DNA from 2 places in the Streptacidiphilus sp. EB129 genome. Region 1 is predicted to be linked to the other one. Evidence: predicted binding sites of a transcription regulator. Region 1 holds the regulator's gene; the other holds the start of a gene.
The links. The regulator HrcA, encoded in region 1, represses chaperone genes, less so after heat shock. The targets are predictions, from matches to a motif close to TTNGCACTCNGNNNNNCNGAGTGCNAA.

Region 2: groES (co-chaperone GroES) is a predicted target of HrcA. The motif match lies at 3,689-3,715, and genes of this name have one in related genera.

What each region holds. Positions count from the first base shown of each region.
Region 1 is NZ_JBGCCS010000009.1:45,410-53,114, forward strand. It holds gene ABH925_RS13760 (hypothetical protein) at 1-128, opposite strand, end outside; gene htpX (zinc metalloprotease HtpX) at 170-1,087, opposite strand; gene hrcA (heat-inducible transcriptional repressor HrcA) at 1,319-2,350, shown strand; gene dnaJ (molecular chaperone DnaJ) at 2,417-3,559, shown strand; gene ABH925_RS13780 (16S rRNA (uracil(1498)-N(3))-methyltransferase) at 3,680-4,426, shown strand; gene ABH925_RS13785 (PDZ domain-containing protein) at 4,484-7,705, shown strand, end outside.
Region 2 is NZ_JBGCCS010000011.1:136,776-144,480, forward strand. It holds gene rimI (ribosomal protein S18-alanine N-acetyltransferase) at 1-347, shown strand, start outside; gene tsaD (tRNA (adenosine(37)-N6)-threonylcarbamoyltransferase complex transferase subunit TsaD) at 340-1,449, shown strand; gene ABH925_RS16410 (polysaccharide deacetylase family protein) at 1,545-2,435, shown strand; gene ABH925_RS16415 (SAM-dependent methyltransferase) at 2,445-3,620, opposite strand; gene groES (co-chaperone GroES) at 3,864-4,172, shown strand; gene groL (chaperonin GroEL) at 4,323-5,960, shown strand; gene ABH925_RS16430 (WhiB family transcriptional regulator) at 6,135-6,467, opposite strand; gene ABH925_RS16435 (response regulator transcription factor) at 7,034-7,645, shown strand.

The DNA.
Region 1 (7,705 bases):
CCGATGCCGGTGGGCTTGAAGTCGGCCGCCGCCTCCAGGGTGATCGCCGCGGACGGCAGGCCGAAGAGCTGGTCGAGATTGGGCTTGACGGGCTTGGTGCGGCCGAGCAGGGCGTCCAGGAAGCCCATGGGTGCTGCTCCTAGGGGAGTGGGGGAGGGAACGGTGTCCGCTATCCGCGGCCGAGTTCGGCGGAGATCTTGCCCAGCTGCTCCAGCCGCTGCTCCAGCGACGGGTGGGTGGAGAACGCCTGGCTGGCCATCTCCCGGGCCGAGATGGCCGGGGCGAAGTAGAAGGCGTTGAACGGCTGCGCGCGGCGCAGGTCCTGGGTGGGGATCGCCGCCATCTGGCCGGTGACCTTGGTCAGCGCCGAGGCCAGCGCCGAGGGGCGGCCGGTCAGCAGCGCCGCCGAGCGGTCCGCGGACAGCTCGCGGTAGCGCGAGAGCAGCCGGGTCAGCAGGAAGCTGATGGCGTAGACGACCGCGCTGACCGCGATCACCACCAGCATCACCATGCCGCTGTTGTCGTCCCGGTCGTCGCGGCGGTCGAAGCCGCCGAACATGCCGAACTGCAGGCCGACCCGGGTGATGATGCCGGCCAGCACGCCGAGGAAGCCGGCGATGGTCATCACCGCGACGTCCTTGTGCGCCACGTGCGAGAGCTCGTGCGCCAGCACGCCCTCCAGCTCCTCCGGCTCCAGCCGGCGCAGCAGTCCGGTGGTGACACACACCACAGCGTTCTTCTCATTGCGGCCGGTCGCGAAGGCGTTGGGCACGTCGCTCTGCGAGACCGCGACCCGCGGCTTCTGCATGTCGGCCAGCGCGCACAGCCGGTCGACGGTTCCGTGCAGCTCCGGGTACTCCTGCGCGGTGACCTCCTTGGCGCCCATGCTGAACGCGGCGATCTTGTCGCTGAACCAGAACTGGGCGATGAACAGCCCGCCGGCGACGACCGCGATGATCGGCCAGGCCCCCTTCAGCACCACCAGCAGCACGCCGACGAACACCACGTACAGCAGGCCGATGAAGAACATCGTCAGCAGCATCCGGCTCGTCAGTCCGCGGTCCGGAGCGAAACGTGTCCTGGCCATGGCCTCTCCTCGGTACTGCGCCGCTACGTGGCGGCGCTATCAGCTCATTCTGCCCTGTCGGGCCTACCCAGTGGTACGTACGGGACGGCCCAGCCGTTCCTGTGGCGCACCCCTGCGCCTTACACTGGCCGGACAGCTCCTGGCACTCGTTCGTCCAGAGTGCCAGAACGGCCCAGCGGACCGGTCAGCACAGGTCGCCGGCCACGACTCGGCAGAGGAGGTGCGTGCCCCGTGCATGAAGATCGCAAGCTCGACGATCGCAAGCTGGCGGTCCTGCGCGCCATCGTCCAGGACTATGTCGGCACCGAGGAGCCGGTCGGTTCCAAGGCGCTGGTGGAACGCCACAGCCTCGGCGTGTCCCCGGCGACGGTGCGCAACGACATGGCCACGCTTGAGGACGAGGGCTACATCCACCAGCCGCACACCAGCGCGGGCCGGGTGCCGACCGACAAGGGCTACCGGCTCTTCGTGGACCGGCTGACCGAGGTCAAGCCGCTGTCCGGGGCCGAGCGCCGGGCGATCGGCAGCTTCCTGGACCACGCGGTGGACCTCGACGACGTGGTGGCCCGTACGGTGCGGCTGCTGGCGCAGCTCACCCGCCAGGTCGCGGTGGTCCAGTACCCCTCGCTGTCCCGCTCCACGGTGCGGCACGTCGAGCTGGTCGCACTGAGCCCGAGCCGGGTGATGCTGGTGCTGATCACCGACACCGGCCGGGTCGAGCAGCGGCTGATCGACTGCCCGACGGTGGTCGGCGAGACCTTCCTCACGGACCTGCGCACCCGTTTGAACGGCGGGGCCGCAGGGCAGCGTTTCGCCGAGGTGCCGACGCTGCTCCAGGATCTTCCCGAGACCTTCGAGCGCGAGGACCGGGGCGCCGTCACGGCCGTCCTCACCTCGCTGTTCGAGGCGCTGGCGGAGCAGACCGAGGAGCGGATCGTGATCGGCGGCTCGGCCAACCTGACCCGCTTCCCGCACGACTTCCCGCTCACCATCGCCCCGGTCCTGGAGGCGCTGGAGGAGCAGGTGGTCCTGCTGAAGCTGCTCGGCGAGACCGCGGACGCGGGCATGATGGTGAGGATCGGGCACGAGAACGCCTACGAGGGGCTGAATTCCACGTCGGTCGTGTCGGTGGGCTACGGTTCGGGCGACGAGACAGTCGCCAAACTGGGCGTGGTCGGACCGACGAGAATGGACTACCCGGGCACCATGGGCGCCGTCCGGGCGGTGGCACGATACGTCGGTCAGATCCTGGCCGCGTCCTAACAGCCTTCTCAGCACCCTGAGCTCGCTGGACAAACTGGCGCGAACGAAAACAAGCGGAGCATTTTGGTGGCCACGGACTACTACGCGGTACTCGGCGTCAGGCGTGACGCGGGGCAGGACGAGATCAAGAAGGCATTCCGCCGACTCGCGCGCGAACTGCACCCGGACGTCAACCCCGACCCGAAGACCCAGGAGCGGTTCAAGGAGATCAACGCCGCCTACGAGGTCCTCTCGGACCCGAGCAAGCGGCAGATCTACGACCTGGGTGGCGACCCGCTCTCCGCCAACGGCGGCGGCGCGGGCCAGGGCGGTTTCGGCGCGGGCGCGGGATTCGGCTTCAGCGACATCATGGACGCGTTCTTCGGCGCGTCCGGGGGCCAGCGGGGACCGCGTTCGCGGACCCGGCGCGGCCAGGACGCGATGATCCGCATCGACATCGACCTGCAGGAAGCCGCGTTCGGCACCACCAAGGACATCCAGGTCGACACCGCCGTCGTCTGCACCACCTGCAACGGCGAGGGCGCGGCCCCCGGCACCTCCCCGCAGACCTGTGACATGTGTCGCGGCCGCGGCGAGGTGTCCCAGGTCACCCGGTCGTTCCTGGGCCAGGTGATGACCTCCCGTCCGTGCCCGCAGTGCCAGGGCTTCGGCACCGTCGTGCCCACCCCCTGCCCCGAGTGCGCCGGCGACGGCCGGGTCCGCGCCCGCCGCACGCTGACGGTGAAGATCCCGGCCGGCGTCGACGACGGCAACCGGATCCAGCTGGCCGGCGAGGGCGAGGTCGGCCCCGGCGGCGGCCCGGCCGGTGACCTCTACGTCGAGATCAGCGAGAACGCCCACTCCACCTTCCAGCGCCGTGGCGACGACCTGCACTGCACGGTGACGCTGCCGATGACCGCGGCGGCGCTGGGCACCAAGGTCCCGCTGGAGACGCTGGACGGGATGGTGGAGATCGACGTCCGCCCCGGCACCCAGTCCGGCCAGTCGGTGCCGCTGCACGGGCGCGGCGTCACGCATCTGCGCGGCGGCGGACGCGGCGACCTGATAGTGCATGTCGAGGTCCAGACCCCGGGCAAGCTCGACGCGGAGCAGGAGGACCTGCTGCGGCGGCTCGCCAAGCTCCGTGGCGAAGAACGCCCTTCGGGCACGTTCGCTCCGGGGCAGCAGGGGCTCTTCTCGCGTCTGAAGGATGCGTTCAACGGGCGTTAGTAACCACAGGGGCGCGGGGCTCTGCTTGATCAACCGCGCGCGCTGCCAGCCCTCTACGTAGGTGCGTGGTTGGCAGCGCAGTTCCTCGCGCCCCCAGGTAGTAACAGGAACAGGTACGTCGTGACTGCACCCGTGTTTGTTGTGGAGACCGCGCAGCTCGCGCCCGTGGGGGCGGTCGTCGCGCTGGGCGGGGCCGAGGGGCGGCACGCCGTTGCGGTCAAGCGGCTGACCGTGGGGGAGACCGTCGTACTGACGGACGGTGCGGGGGCCGGGGTGTCCGGGCCGGTCGTCGGCGTCGTCGGCAAGGACGTGCTGGAGGTCCGTGTCGCCGAACTCCTCGCCGAGCCCGAGCCGGAGCTCCGCCTCGTCGTGGTCCAGGCACTGCCCAAGGGCGACCGGGGCGAGCTCGCGGTGGAGCTGATGACCGAGGTCGGCGTGGACGAGGTGGTGCCGTGGGCGGCCTCGCGCTGCGTCACCCAGTGGCGCGGCGACCGGGGCCTGAAGGCGCTGGGCAAGTGGCGGGCCACCGCCCGCGAGGCGGGCAAGCAGTCGCGCCGGCTGCGCTTCCCGGTGGTCCGCGGGGCGATGAGCACGCGTCAGGTGGGCGAACTGCTGGCCGGGGCCGCCCTGGGCGCGGTGCTGCACGAGGAGGGGTTCTCGCAGCCGCTGGCCACCGCCGCGCTGCCGGAGCGGGGCGAGCTGGTGCTGGTGGTCGGCCCGGAGGGCGGGGTCTCGCCGGACGAGCTGGCCCGTTTCGCGGAGGCCGGGGCGGCCCCGTACCGGTTGGGGTCCTCGGTGCTGCGTACCTCCACGGCCGGGGTCGCGGCGGGTGCGCTGCTGCTCGGGCGCAGCGGGCGCTGGAACTGATCGTCCAGCTTCGGAAACCGCTGTCGCACTGTCAGTGGTGGTGGCTAGGGTGTCCGCGTGAGTGAAGCTGACAGCTACCCCCGGTTCCCGCACCTCCACGCCGATCTGGTCACCTTCGTGGCCGACGACGACGTCTGGCTGGCCCCGCTGGCCGGCGGACGGGCCTGGCGGGTGAGCGCCGACCAGGTGCCGGTCACCCGGCCGCGCATCTCGCCCGACGGCAGTCGGATCGCCTGGGCGTCGACCCGAGACGGCGCCCCCGAGGTGCACGTCGCGTCGGTGGACGGCGGCCCGGCCCGACGGCTGACCCACTGGGGTGTCAACAGCACCACCGTGCTGGGCTGGACCGAGGCCGGCGAGGTGCTGGCGCTCAGCACGGTCGGCCGGATGTCGCGGGCGCACCCGTGGGCCTACGCGGTGCCGCTGGACGGCGGCCCGGCCCGGGAGCTCCCGTACGGACGGGTCGGCGGGGTCGCGGTGGAGCCGGGCGGGGAGCGCGCGCTGCTGTCCTCCGCCGGGATGGGCCGCGAGCCGGCCCACTGGAAGCGCTACCGGGGCGGCACGGCCGGGAAGCTGTGGATCGGCACCGAGGGCGCCTACGCCCGGGTGCACGCCGGTGTGGACGGCAACATCGAGTCCCCGATGTGGGTCACAGGGGGTGCGTCGCGAAGCGACTCTCTTGGGGGTGGTGGTCGGGCGACGGGCGGGCGGATCGCGTTCCTCTCGGACCACGAGGGCGTCGGCCAGCTGTGGTCGAGCCTGCCGGACGGCTCCGACCTGCGCCGGCACAGCGACCACGAGTTCTACGCCCGCAACGCGAGCACCGACGGCGCCCGGGTGGTCTACCACAGCGGCGGCGACCTCTACCTGGTGCGGGACCTGACGGACGCTCGGCCGGAGCGCCTGGACATCCGCCTCGGCGGTCCGCGTACCGGCCGCCAGCCGTTCCCGATCAACGCCGCCGAGTTCCTGGGCGCGGTCGCCCCGGACGCGGACGCCCGCTCCAGCGTGGTCGAGGTCCGCGGCGGCATCCACCGGCTCACCCACCGCGACGGCCCGTCCCGGGTACTGTCCGCGCAGCCGGGCGTCCGCAACCGGCTGCCGCGGGCGCTTCCTGACGGCGCGTCGGTGTGGGTCACCGACGCCGAGGGCGAGGACGGCCTGGAGTTCTCCGACGGGCGCCGCCTGGGCGTCGGCCGGCTGGGCCGGGTCGAGGACCTCGCCGTCTCCCCGGACGGCAGCAGGCTGGCGATCGCCAACCGCGACGGCCGGGTGCTGCTGGTCGAGGGCGAGGACATCCGTGAACTGGACCGCGGCGACAGCGGCCAGGCCGACGGCCTCGCCTTCTCGCCGGACTCGCAGTGGCTGGTCTGGTCGCAGGCGCTGAGCACCGATGACTTCCCGCGCCAGCTGATCCTGGCGGACCTCGCCGAGGGCGGCGCGCTCACCGAGCTGACCTCGCCGCGCTTCAACGACTTCGCCCCCACCTTCACCACCGACGGCAGGCACCTGGCCTTCCTGTCGATGCGCGACTTCGACCCGGTCTACGACGAGCACGTCTTCGACCTGTCCTTCCCGCTGGCCTGCCGCCCCTACCTGCTGACCCTGGCCGCCGACACGCTGTCGCCGTTCGGCCCGCAGCCGCAGGGGCGCGCGCTGGGCAAGGGCGGGGAGCAGCCGGACCAGCCCGCCGCCGAGGGGCAGAAGCCCGGCGACGGCGACGCGGCCGGGAGCCCGGACGCCGGTGACCCCGCTCCGGAGCGGACCCGGCTGGATCTGGAGGGGCTCGGCGACCGCGTCGTGGCGTTCCCGGTCCCCTCCGGCCGCTACACCCGGCTGGAGGCGGTCAAGGGCGGCGTGGTGTGGCTGGAGCACCCGCTCACCGGTGAGCTCGGCACCAGCAGGGCCACCCCGCAGGACAAGCCGCAGCGCGCCTCGCTGCAGCGCTTCGACTTCGCCACCCGCCGCGCCGAGACCCTGGTCGACGCGCTGGACCGGTTCGCGGTCTGCGGCGACGGCGGCCGGCTGGCCGTCGTCGACCAGGACGAGCTGCGGATCGTCCCGGCCGACCGCAAGGCCGACAAGGACGACGCGGACGACTCGGTGCCGGTCGACCTGGGCCGGGTCCGGGTGACCGTCGACCCGGCCGCCGAGTGGCGGCAGATGTTCGACGAGACGGCCCGGCTGATGCGCGACAACTTCTGGCGGATCGACCTCGGCGGCCTGGACTGGCCCGCCGTGCAGCGGCGCTACCGCCCGCTGGTCGAGCGGGTCGGCTGCCACAGCGACCTGGTGGACCTGCTCTGGGAGCTCCAGGGCGAGCCCGGCACCTCGCACGCCTACGTCACCCCGCCGCCGGGCGGCCCGGCCGCCAACCGCCGCCAGGGTCTGCTCGGCGCCGACCTGGCGCGCGACGAGGAGGGCGTGTGGCGGGTGGCCCGGGTGCTGCCCGGCGAGTCCTCCGATCCGGCGGCGCGCTCGCCGCTGGCCGCCCCCGGCGTCGGCGTCCGGGCCGGCGACGCGGTGCTCGCGGTGGACGGCCGTCCGGTGGACCCGGTCACCGGACCGGCGCCGCTGCTGGTCGGCACCGCCGGGCGCCCGGTCGGGCTGACCGTCGGCAGGACGGACGGCACCGAGCGGACCGTGGTGGTGGTCCCGCTCGCCGAGGAGGAGTCGCTGCGCTACCACGACTGGGTCGCCGGCCGCCGCGCGTACGTCCGCGAGCAGTCCGGCGGACGCCTCGGTTACCTGCACGTCCCCGACATGATCGCCAACGGCTGGGCGCAGGTGCACCGCGACCTGCGCACCGAGATCGCCCGCGACGGCCTGGTCGTGGACGTCCGCGAGAACCGCGGCGGCCACACCTCGCAGCTGATCATCGAGAAGCTCAACCGCCGGGTCATCGGCTGGGACGTGGTGCGCGAGCACAAGGCGATCAGGTACCCGATGGACGCCCCGCGCGGCCCGCTGGTCGCCGTGGCCGACGAGTTCTCCGGCTCCGACGGCGACATCGTCAACGCCGCGTTCCAGGCGCTGAAGCTCGGACCGGTGGTCGGCGTCCGCACCTGGGGCGGGGTGATCGGCATCGACGGCCGCTACTCGCTGGTGGACGGCACCGGGGTGACCCAGCCGCGCTACGCGTTCTGGCTGGAGGGCTACGGCTGGGGGGTGGAGAACCACGGGGTCGACCCGGACGTCGAGGTCGTCTGCGCCCCGCAGGACTGGGTCGCCCGCCGCGACCCCCAGCTCGACGAGGCGATCAGGCTCGCGCTTGCGGCG
Region 2 (7,705 bases), on a different contig from region 1:
ACGCCGAGGGCCGGCTCGTCGGCTACGCGGGCCTGATGGCGGTGGCCGGCAGCGGCGACGTGCAGACCATCGCGGTGGCGCGGGAGCACTGGGGCACCGGCCTCGGCGCCCGGCTGCTGACCACCCTGGTCCGCCAGGCCGCCGACGCGGGCTGCACCGAGCTGCTGCTGGAGGTCCGCGTCGACAACGGCCGCGCCCAGCGCCTCTACGAGCGCTTCGGCTTCCAGCCGATCGGCCTGCGCCGCAACTACTACCAGCCCTCCGGGGTCGACGCCCTGGTCATGCGGCTCGACGACCCCGGCCACAGTGAAGCGAACAACGTAGGAGCAATGAGCCACGATGGCTGACGAACCGCTGGTCCTCGGCATCGAGACGTCCTGCGACGAGACCGGCGTCGGCATCGTCCGGGGCACCACCCTGCTCGCGGACGCCGTCGCCACCAGCGTCGAGGAGCACGGCCGCTTCGGCGGGGTCGTCCCGGAGATCGCCAGCCGGGCCCACCTGGAGGCCATGGTCCCCACCGTCCAGCGCGCCCTGGACGAGGCCGGGATCAAGGCGAGCGACCTGGACGGCATCGCGGTCACCGCCGGCCCCGGCCTGGCCGGCGCGCTGCTGGTCGGCGTCTCCGCCGCCAAGGCCTACGCCTATGCGCTGGACAAGCCGCTGTACGGGGTGAACCACCTGGCCTCGCACATCTGCGTGGACCAGCTGGAGCACGGGCGGCTGCCCGAACCCACCATGGCGCTGCTGGTCTCCGGCGGGCACTCGTCGCTGCTGCTGACCTCCGACATCACCAGTGACGTCCGCTCGCTGGGCGCGACCATCGACGACGCGGCCGGTGAGGCCTTCGACAAGGTCGCCCGGGTGCTCGGCCTCGGCTTCCCCGGCGGCCCGGTGATCGACCGCTACGCCGCCGAGGGCGACCCGTCCGCGATCGCCTTCCCGCGCGGGCTGAGCGGGCCGCGCGACGCCGCCTACGACTTCTCCTTCTCCGGCCTGAAGACCGCGGTCGCCCGCTGGATCGAGGCGAAGCGGCGGGCCGGCGAGGAGGTGCCGGTGCGGGACGTCGCCGCGTCCTTCCAGGAGGCGGTCACCGACGTGCTGACCCGCAAGGCGATCCGGGCCTGCCGGGACCACGGTGTGGAGCACCTGATGATCGGCGGCGGCGTCGCGGCGAACTCGCGGCTGCGGGCGATGGCGCGCGAGCGCTGCGAGCGCGCCGGGATCGAGCTGCGGGTGCCCCGGATGAAGCTGTGCACGGACAACGGGGCGATGGTGGCCGCGCTGGGCGCCGAGATGGTGTGGCGGAACCGCACGCCGTCCTCCTTCGACCTCTCCGCCGACTCCTCGCTGCCGGTGACCGAGACCCACGTCCCGGGCACCGTTCCCGACGCCGGCCCTGACGCCGTCCCGGTCTCGCACGACGAGCTGCACCGGCTCTCGGAGTGACATCCCCGGGTTCCCGCTGGGCGATGGCTGGGAACCGGCTGTGAGGCGGTAGCGTCCCCAGCAGCAATCGGCACGAGCGCGGGGAGCACGGCACAGTGAAGCGGTACGGCAGGACCCTGGCAACGACGGCTGGGGCCCTGGCCCTCGCGGCGCTGGCCGCCGGCTGCGGCGGCAGCGCCACCGGCGCGGCCCCGCAGAGCGCACCCTCCGGCCCGGCGACCGGCACGGCCCCGGGTTCGGGCGCGGGCTCGGACGCCACCGCGGGTGCGGGCTCGGGGATGGCGACGGACCCGGCGGTGTGGGCGAAGTGGGGGCTGACCCCGCTGCCACCGACGCCGGCCGCGCCGAGCGACAAGCCGGTCAAGCTCACCAGGACCGGCAAGGTCCCGGTGTTCCGCAACATCCCGACCGACCAGAAGGTCGTGTTCATCACCCTGGACGACGGCGCCGAGAAGGACCCCCGGTTCGTGCAGATGATGCAGGACCTGCGGATCCCTTTCACGATGTTCCTGATGAACGACACCATCAAGTCGGACTACGGCTACTTCAAGCCGTTGCAGGCGCTGGGCAACAGCATCCAGAACCACACCCTGCACCACCCGGCGATGAGCACCATCTCCGAGGCCCGGCAGCAGAACGAGATCTGCGGCGACCAGAAGATCATCACCACCCAGTACGGCACCGCGCCGTTCCTGTTCCGCCCGCCCTACGGTGACGGCGCCTACTCGGCGAACCTCAACACCGCGGTCCAGGCCTGCGGCCCGCGCGCCGTCGTGTACTGGAAGGAGACCATGCAGATCACCGGTTTCCAGTACCAGGGTCCTGACCACAGACTCCAGAACGGGGACATCATCCTGGCCCACTTCCGGGGCCCCTCGGAGCTCAAGGGCGAGTCGATGACGGCGATGTTCGCCAACATGGTCAAGCGGATCCAGGAGCAGGGTTTCACCGTCGCCCGCCTCGACGACTACATCCAGCAGCCGTAGCCGCCGCCGTCAGCCCTCGGCCGGGTGCCCCAGCAGCATGCTCGGGGCGCCGTCCACCCGGGTCAGGAAGACGGTGCAGGAGTTCACCCCTTCGGGTCGGAGCTTGCGCCGCAGCTCCTCCGGCTCGATCGCCGAGCCGCGCTTCTTGATGACCACGGTGCCGACGCCGCGCTCGCGCAGCAGCGCCTTCAGCCTCTTCAGCCCGAACGGGAGCACGTCGGTGATCTCGTAGGGCGTGGCGAACGGGGTGGGCCGCAGCTCGGCGGCGGTGAGGTAGGCGATGGTCGGGTCGATCAGGGTCGCGTCCAGCTGCTGCGCCACCTCGGCGACCAGGTGCGCGCGGATCACCGCGCCGTCCGGCTCGTAGAGGTAGCGGCGCACCGGGCCGACCGCGGGGTCGGCCAGCCGGCCGCCGGTGAGGCTGTGCCCGTACGGCAGCAGGGTGGCCCGGTGCGGCTGGTCCGGCTCGGCGCCGAACCAGAGCACGGCCTCCTTGACGTCGCCGCCGTCGGACACCCACTCGGCCTCGGCGCCCTCGGGGACCGCCTCGTGCGGGATGCCGGGCGCCACCTTCAGGGCCGCGTGCGGGGCCTGCCGCGCGGCGGCCACGGCCCAGCTCAGCGGCGGCGAGTAGGCCTCGGGGTCGAAGATCCGGCCCCGCCCGCCGCGCCGCGCGGGGTCCACGAAGACCGCGTCGAAGCCGCCGAGGTCCACCTCGTCGACCGAGGCGCAGCGCTGTTCGATCAGCTCCCGCAGCCCCAGCGCGGCGGCGTTGGCCTCCGCCACCGCGCAGGTCAGCGGGTCGCGGTCGACGGCGAGCACCGAGATCCCGGCGCGGGCCAGGGCGATGGCGTCGCCGCCGACGCCGGAGCAGAGGTCGGCCAGCCGCCGTACCCCGAGCCCGGCGAAGCGCCGCGCGCGCCACTCGGCGACGCTGGTCCTGGTCGCCTGCTCCACGCCGTCCGGGGTGAAGTACATCCGGGCCGCGTCCGCCGCGCCGAACTTCGGCACCGCGCGCTGCCGCAGCCGGGCCTGCCCGATCGCCGCCGACACCAGCTCCGCGGGGTGGTCCCGGCGCAGCCGGGTGGCCAGGGCCAGCTCCTGTCCGGGCGAGTAGTCGGCCAGCTCGGCCAGCAGGGTCCGGCCCTCGTCGGTCAGCAGGGCCAGGAACGATTCGATCTCCACGGCACCATCATCCCGGCTGCGCGGGGCTGCGGCCGCACGGCTGTCTGCCACGGCCATTAGGGGACGCGTTGGCACTCTGGTTGACTGAGTGCTAACGGCGGCCTAGTGTCGTCGTTGGCACTCTCCAGGTGAGAGCGCTAACCGCGAAGAGGCGCGTCCGGCACCGCGACGGCGGCCGTGCCACAGATCTTCGCGACCCAAGACATGAATCACCCCGTGATCTCCGAAGGGGGAGGTCGGAACGTGACGACCACCAGCTCCAAGGTTGCCATCAAGCCGCTTGAGGACCGCATTGTGGTCCAGCCGCTCGAAGCCGAGCAGACCACGGCCTCTGGCCTGGTCATCCCGGACACCGCGAAGGAGAAGCCCCAGGAGGGCGTCGTCCTGGCCGTGGGCCCGGGTCGCTTCGAGGACGGCCAGCGCCTGCCGCTCGACGTCGCCGTCGGCGACGTCGTGCTGTACAGCAAGTACGGCGGCACCGAGGTCAAGTACAACGGCGAGGAGTACCTCGTCCTCTCGGCGCGCGACGTCCTCGCGATCGTCCAGAAGTAACACCCAGCTGTTCGCAGCTGCGACGCTGACCGCAGAGTCGTGACCCGCCCGGACCCCCGGCCGCCACTCAGTGAGTGCTGCACTGAGTGCAGTTCTCACTGAGTGGCGACGGGGGCCCGGGCTCGGTTGTTTGAGAGGGAATCCCTAAGCATGGCGAAGATCCTGCAGTTCGACGAGGACGCCCGCCGCTCGCTCGAGCGCGGCGTCAACAAGCTTGCCGACACCGTGAAGGTGACGATCGGTCCCAAGGGCCGCAACGTCGTCATCGACAAGAAGTTCGGCGCGCCCACCATCACCAACGACGGCGTCACCATCGCCCGCGAGGTGGAGCTGGACGACCCGTACGAGAACCTTGGCGCGCAGCTCGTCAAGGAGGTCGCCACCAAGACCAACGACATCGCGGGTGACGGCACCACCACCGCGACCGTGCTGGCCCAGGCCCTGGTCAACGAGGGTCTGCGCAACGTCGCCGCCGGCGCCGGCCCGGCCGGGCTGAAGAAGGGCATCGACGCCGCCGTCAAGGCCGTGTCGGACCACCTGCTCTCGGTCGCCCGCGAGATCGACGGCAAGGAGGACATCGCCGCCGTCGCCGCGCTGTCCGCCCAGGACCCGCAGGTCGGCGACCTGATCGCCGAGGCCATGGACAAGGTCGGCAAGGACGGTGTGATCACCGTCGAGGAGTCGAACACCTTCGGCCTGGAGCTCGAGTTCACCGAGGGCATGCAGTTCGACAAGGGCTACCTGTCGCCCTACATGGTCACCGACCAGGAGCGGATGGAGGCCGTCCTCGACGACCCGTACATCCTGATCCACCAGGGCAAGATCTCCTCGATCCAGGACCTGCTCCCGCTGCTGGAGAAGATCCTGCAGGGTGGCGCCAGCAAGCCGCTCCTGATCATCGCCGAGGACGTCGACGGCGAGGCGCTGTCCACCCTCGTGGTGAACAAGATCCGCGGCACCTTCAACGCCGTCGCGGTGAAGGCCCCCGGCTTCGGCGACCGCCGCAAGGCCATGCTCGGCGACCTGGCCACCCTCACCGGTGCCACCGTCATCGCCGAGGAGGTCGGCCTCAAGCTCGACCAGGCCGGTCTGGACGTGCTGGGCACCGCCCGCCGGGTGACCGTCTCCAAGGACAACACCACCGTCGTCGACGGCGCCGGTGAGTCCTCCGAGGTCGCCGGGCGCGTCGCGCAGATCAAGGCCGAGATCGAGAACACCGACTCGGACTGGGACCGCGAGAAGCTGCAGGAGCGCCTGGCCAAGCTGGCCGGCGGGGTCTGCGTGATCAAGGTCGGCGCGGCCACCGAGGTCGAGCTCAAGGAGAAGAAGCACCGCCTTGAGGACGCCATCTCGGCGACCCGCGCGGCTGTCGAGGAGGGCATCGTCGCCGGTGGCGGCGCCTCCCTCGTGCACGCGCAGAAGGTCCTCGACGGCGGCCTCGGCCTGTCCGGCGACGAGGCCGTCGGCGTGCGGGTGGTCCGTCGCGCGCTCGTCGAGCCGCTGCGCTGGATCGCCCAGAACGCGGGCCTTGAGGGCTACGTCATCACCACCAAGGTGGCGGAGCTGGAAGAGGGCCAGGGCTTCAACGCCGCGACCGGCGAGTACGGCGACCTGATCAAGGCCGGCGTCATCGACCCGGTCAAGGTCACCCGCTCCGCGCTGCAGAACGCCGCGTCGATCGCGTCGCTGCTGCTCACCACGGAGACGCTGGTCGTCGAGAAGCCCGCCGACGAGGACGCGGCTGCCGCCGCGGGCCACTCGCACGGCGGCCACGGCCACTCGCACTGAGGCCACGCACGACCGACGCACCACGCTGAGGCCCGCCCGCACCGACTCCGGTGCGGGCGGGCCTTTGGCGTGTCTGCTCCACGCCCGCCCGAGGGCGGGCCCGCGATGCAGGACCGCCGCAGGGTGGCGTGGAGAAACGATTTTTCAGATGGCTCCTCGGTCGTGCGCGACTCCTCAGCCGTGGACCAGGGTGCTGGCCTCGATGGCGGCCACGACGTCGACAGGGCGGTGCCGGGCCCGGCCCAGCAGTTCCTCGCGGTCGTCCTCGGTCAGCCCGCCCCAGACGCCGTAGGGCTCACGTACGGCCAGTGCGTGGGCTGCGCACTCGGTCCGCACCGGGCAGCGCATGCACACTTCCTTGGCCGACTGCTCGCGCGAGCTGCGCGCGGCTCCGCGCTCTCCCTCGGGGTGGAAGAAGAGCGAACTGTCGACGCCGCGGCAGGCGGCGGAAAGCTGCCAGTCCCAGAGGTCCGCGTTGGGGCCGGGGAGGCGGGAGAAGTCTGCCATTGCTCATTCCCTCGGTCGTTCGGGAGCGGAGACCGGCGCGGCGCTGACCGAACCGGTCTGAGTAGATGGAAATATGACCCATGTAGATGTAATCGGACAAGAGGCCAACCGCGTTGCATATAGGCCATAAGTCCTGAAAATCTCACAAATCGGACGAAGTGGGGCAGTGCAGGGCCGTCGGAGGCGTCCGAATGGATCAGCTCGAACGGATCAGCTCGGGGAGGTGGCGTGTCCTGCGTGTGGGGGTACTCGTTGGGACTAGAGGCAAGCGCGGTGTCCGCGCGCCGCCCCGCGCTCGACCCCCGGAGTTCCCGCGTGCACGACGCGCGAGCGGCGCATATGCGCCGGAGTGCACCGCGGGGTGGATGATCTGTAGCGGGTCAACCACGTAGAGTGGTGGAGGCGGCTGCCGACCCCGTAACTCATTCGAGTGACGGTCGTTGGGAGTGCGGAGGCGGTGTACGGCACGGGCGTCGGGGAAGACGTCGGTCGCCGGGCCCGTGTCGGTGACGATTCGTACCAGCCAGGAGGCTCAACGTGACGCGGATCAGCTGCGGAGGACGGTCATGACATCCGTTCTCGTCTGTGATGATTCACCGCTTGCCCGGGAGGCGCTCCGCCGCGCGGTCGCGACCGTGCCCGGAGTCGATCGGGTGACCACGGCGACGAACGGTGAGGAGGTGCTCCGCCGCTGGGTGGCCGACCGGTCCGACCTGGTCCTCATGGACGTGCGGATGCCCGGCCTCGGCGGCGTCGAGACCGTGCGCCGACTGCTGTCGGCCGATCCCGGTGCCCGCATCATCATGCTCACCGTCGCCGAGGACCTCGACGGCGTCGCCCTCGCCGTGGCCGCCGGTGCGCGGGGCTACCTGCACAAGGACGCCTCGCGGGCGGAGCTGCGGGCCACGGTCACCCAGGCGCTGGCCGACCCGACCTGGCGGCTCGCGCCGCGTCGGCTGCGCTGTGCCGAGATGGGCGCCGCGCCGACGCTGACCGCCCGGGAGATCCAGGTGCTGGAGGGCATGAGCCACGGCCGCAGCAACGCCGAGATCGGCCGTGAGCTGTTCCTCTCCGAGGACACGGTGAAGACCCACGCCCGGCGCCTGTTCAAGAAGCTCGGCGCCTCCGACCGCGCGCACGCGGTCGCCCTGGGCTTCCGCTGGGGCCTGGTGCGGTAGCGCCCGCGCACAGAGCGGGGGCACCCCCGCCCGCTGGGCGGGGGTGGGTGTGGCCTGTTT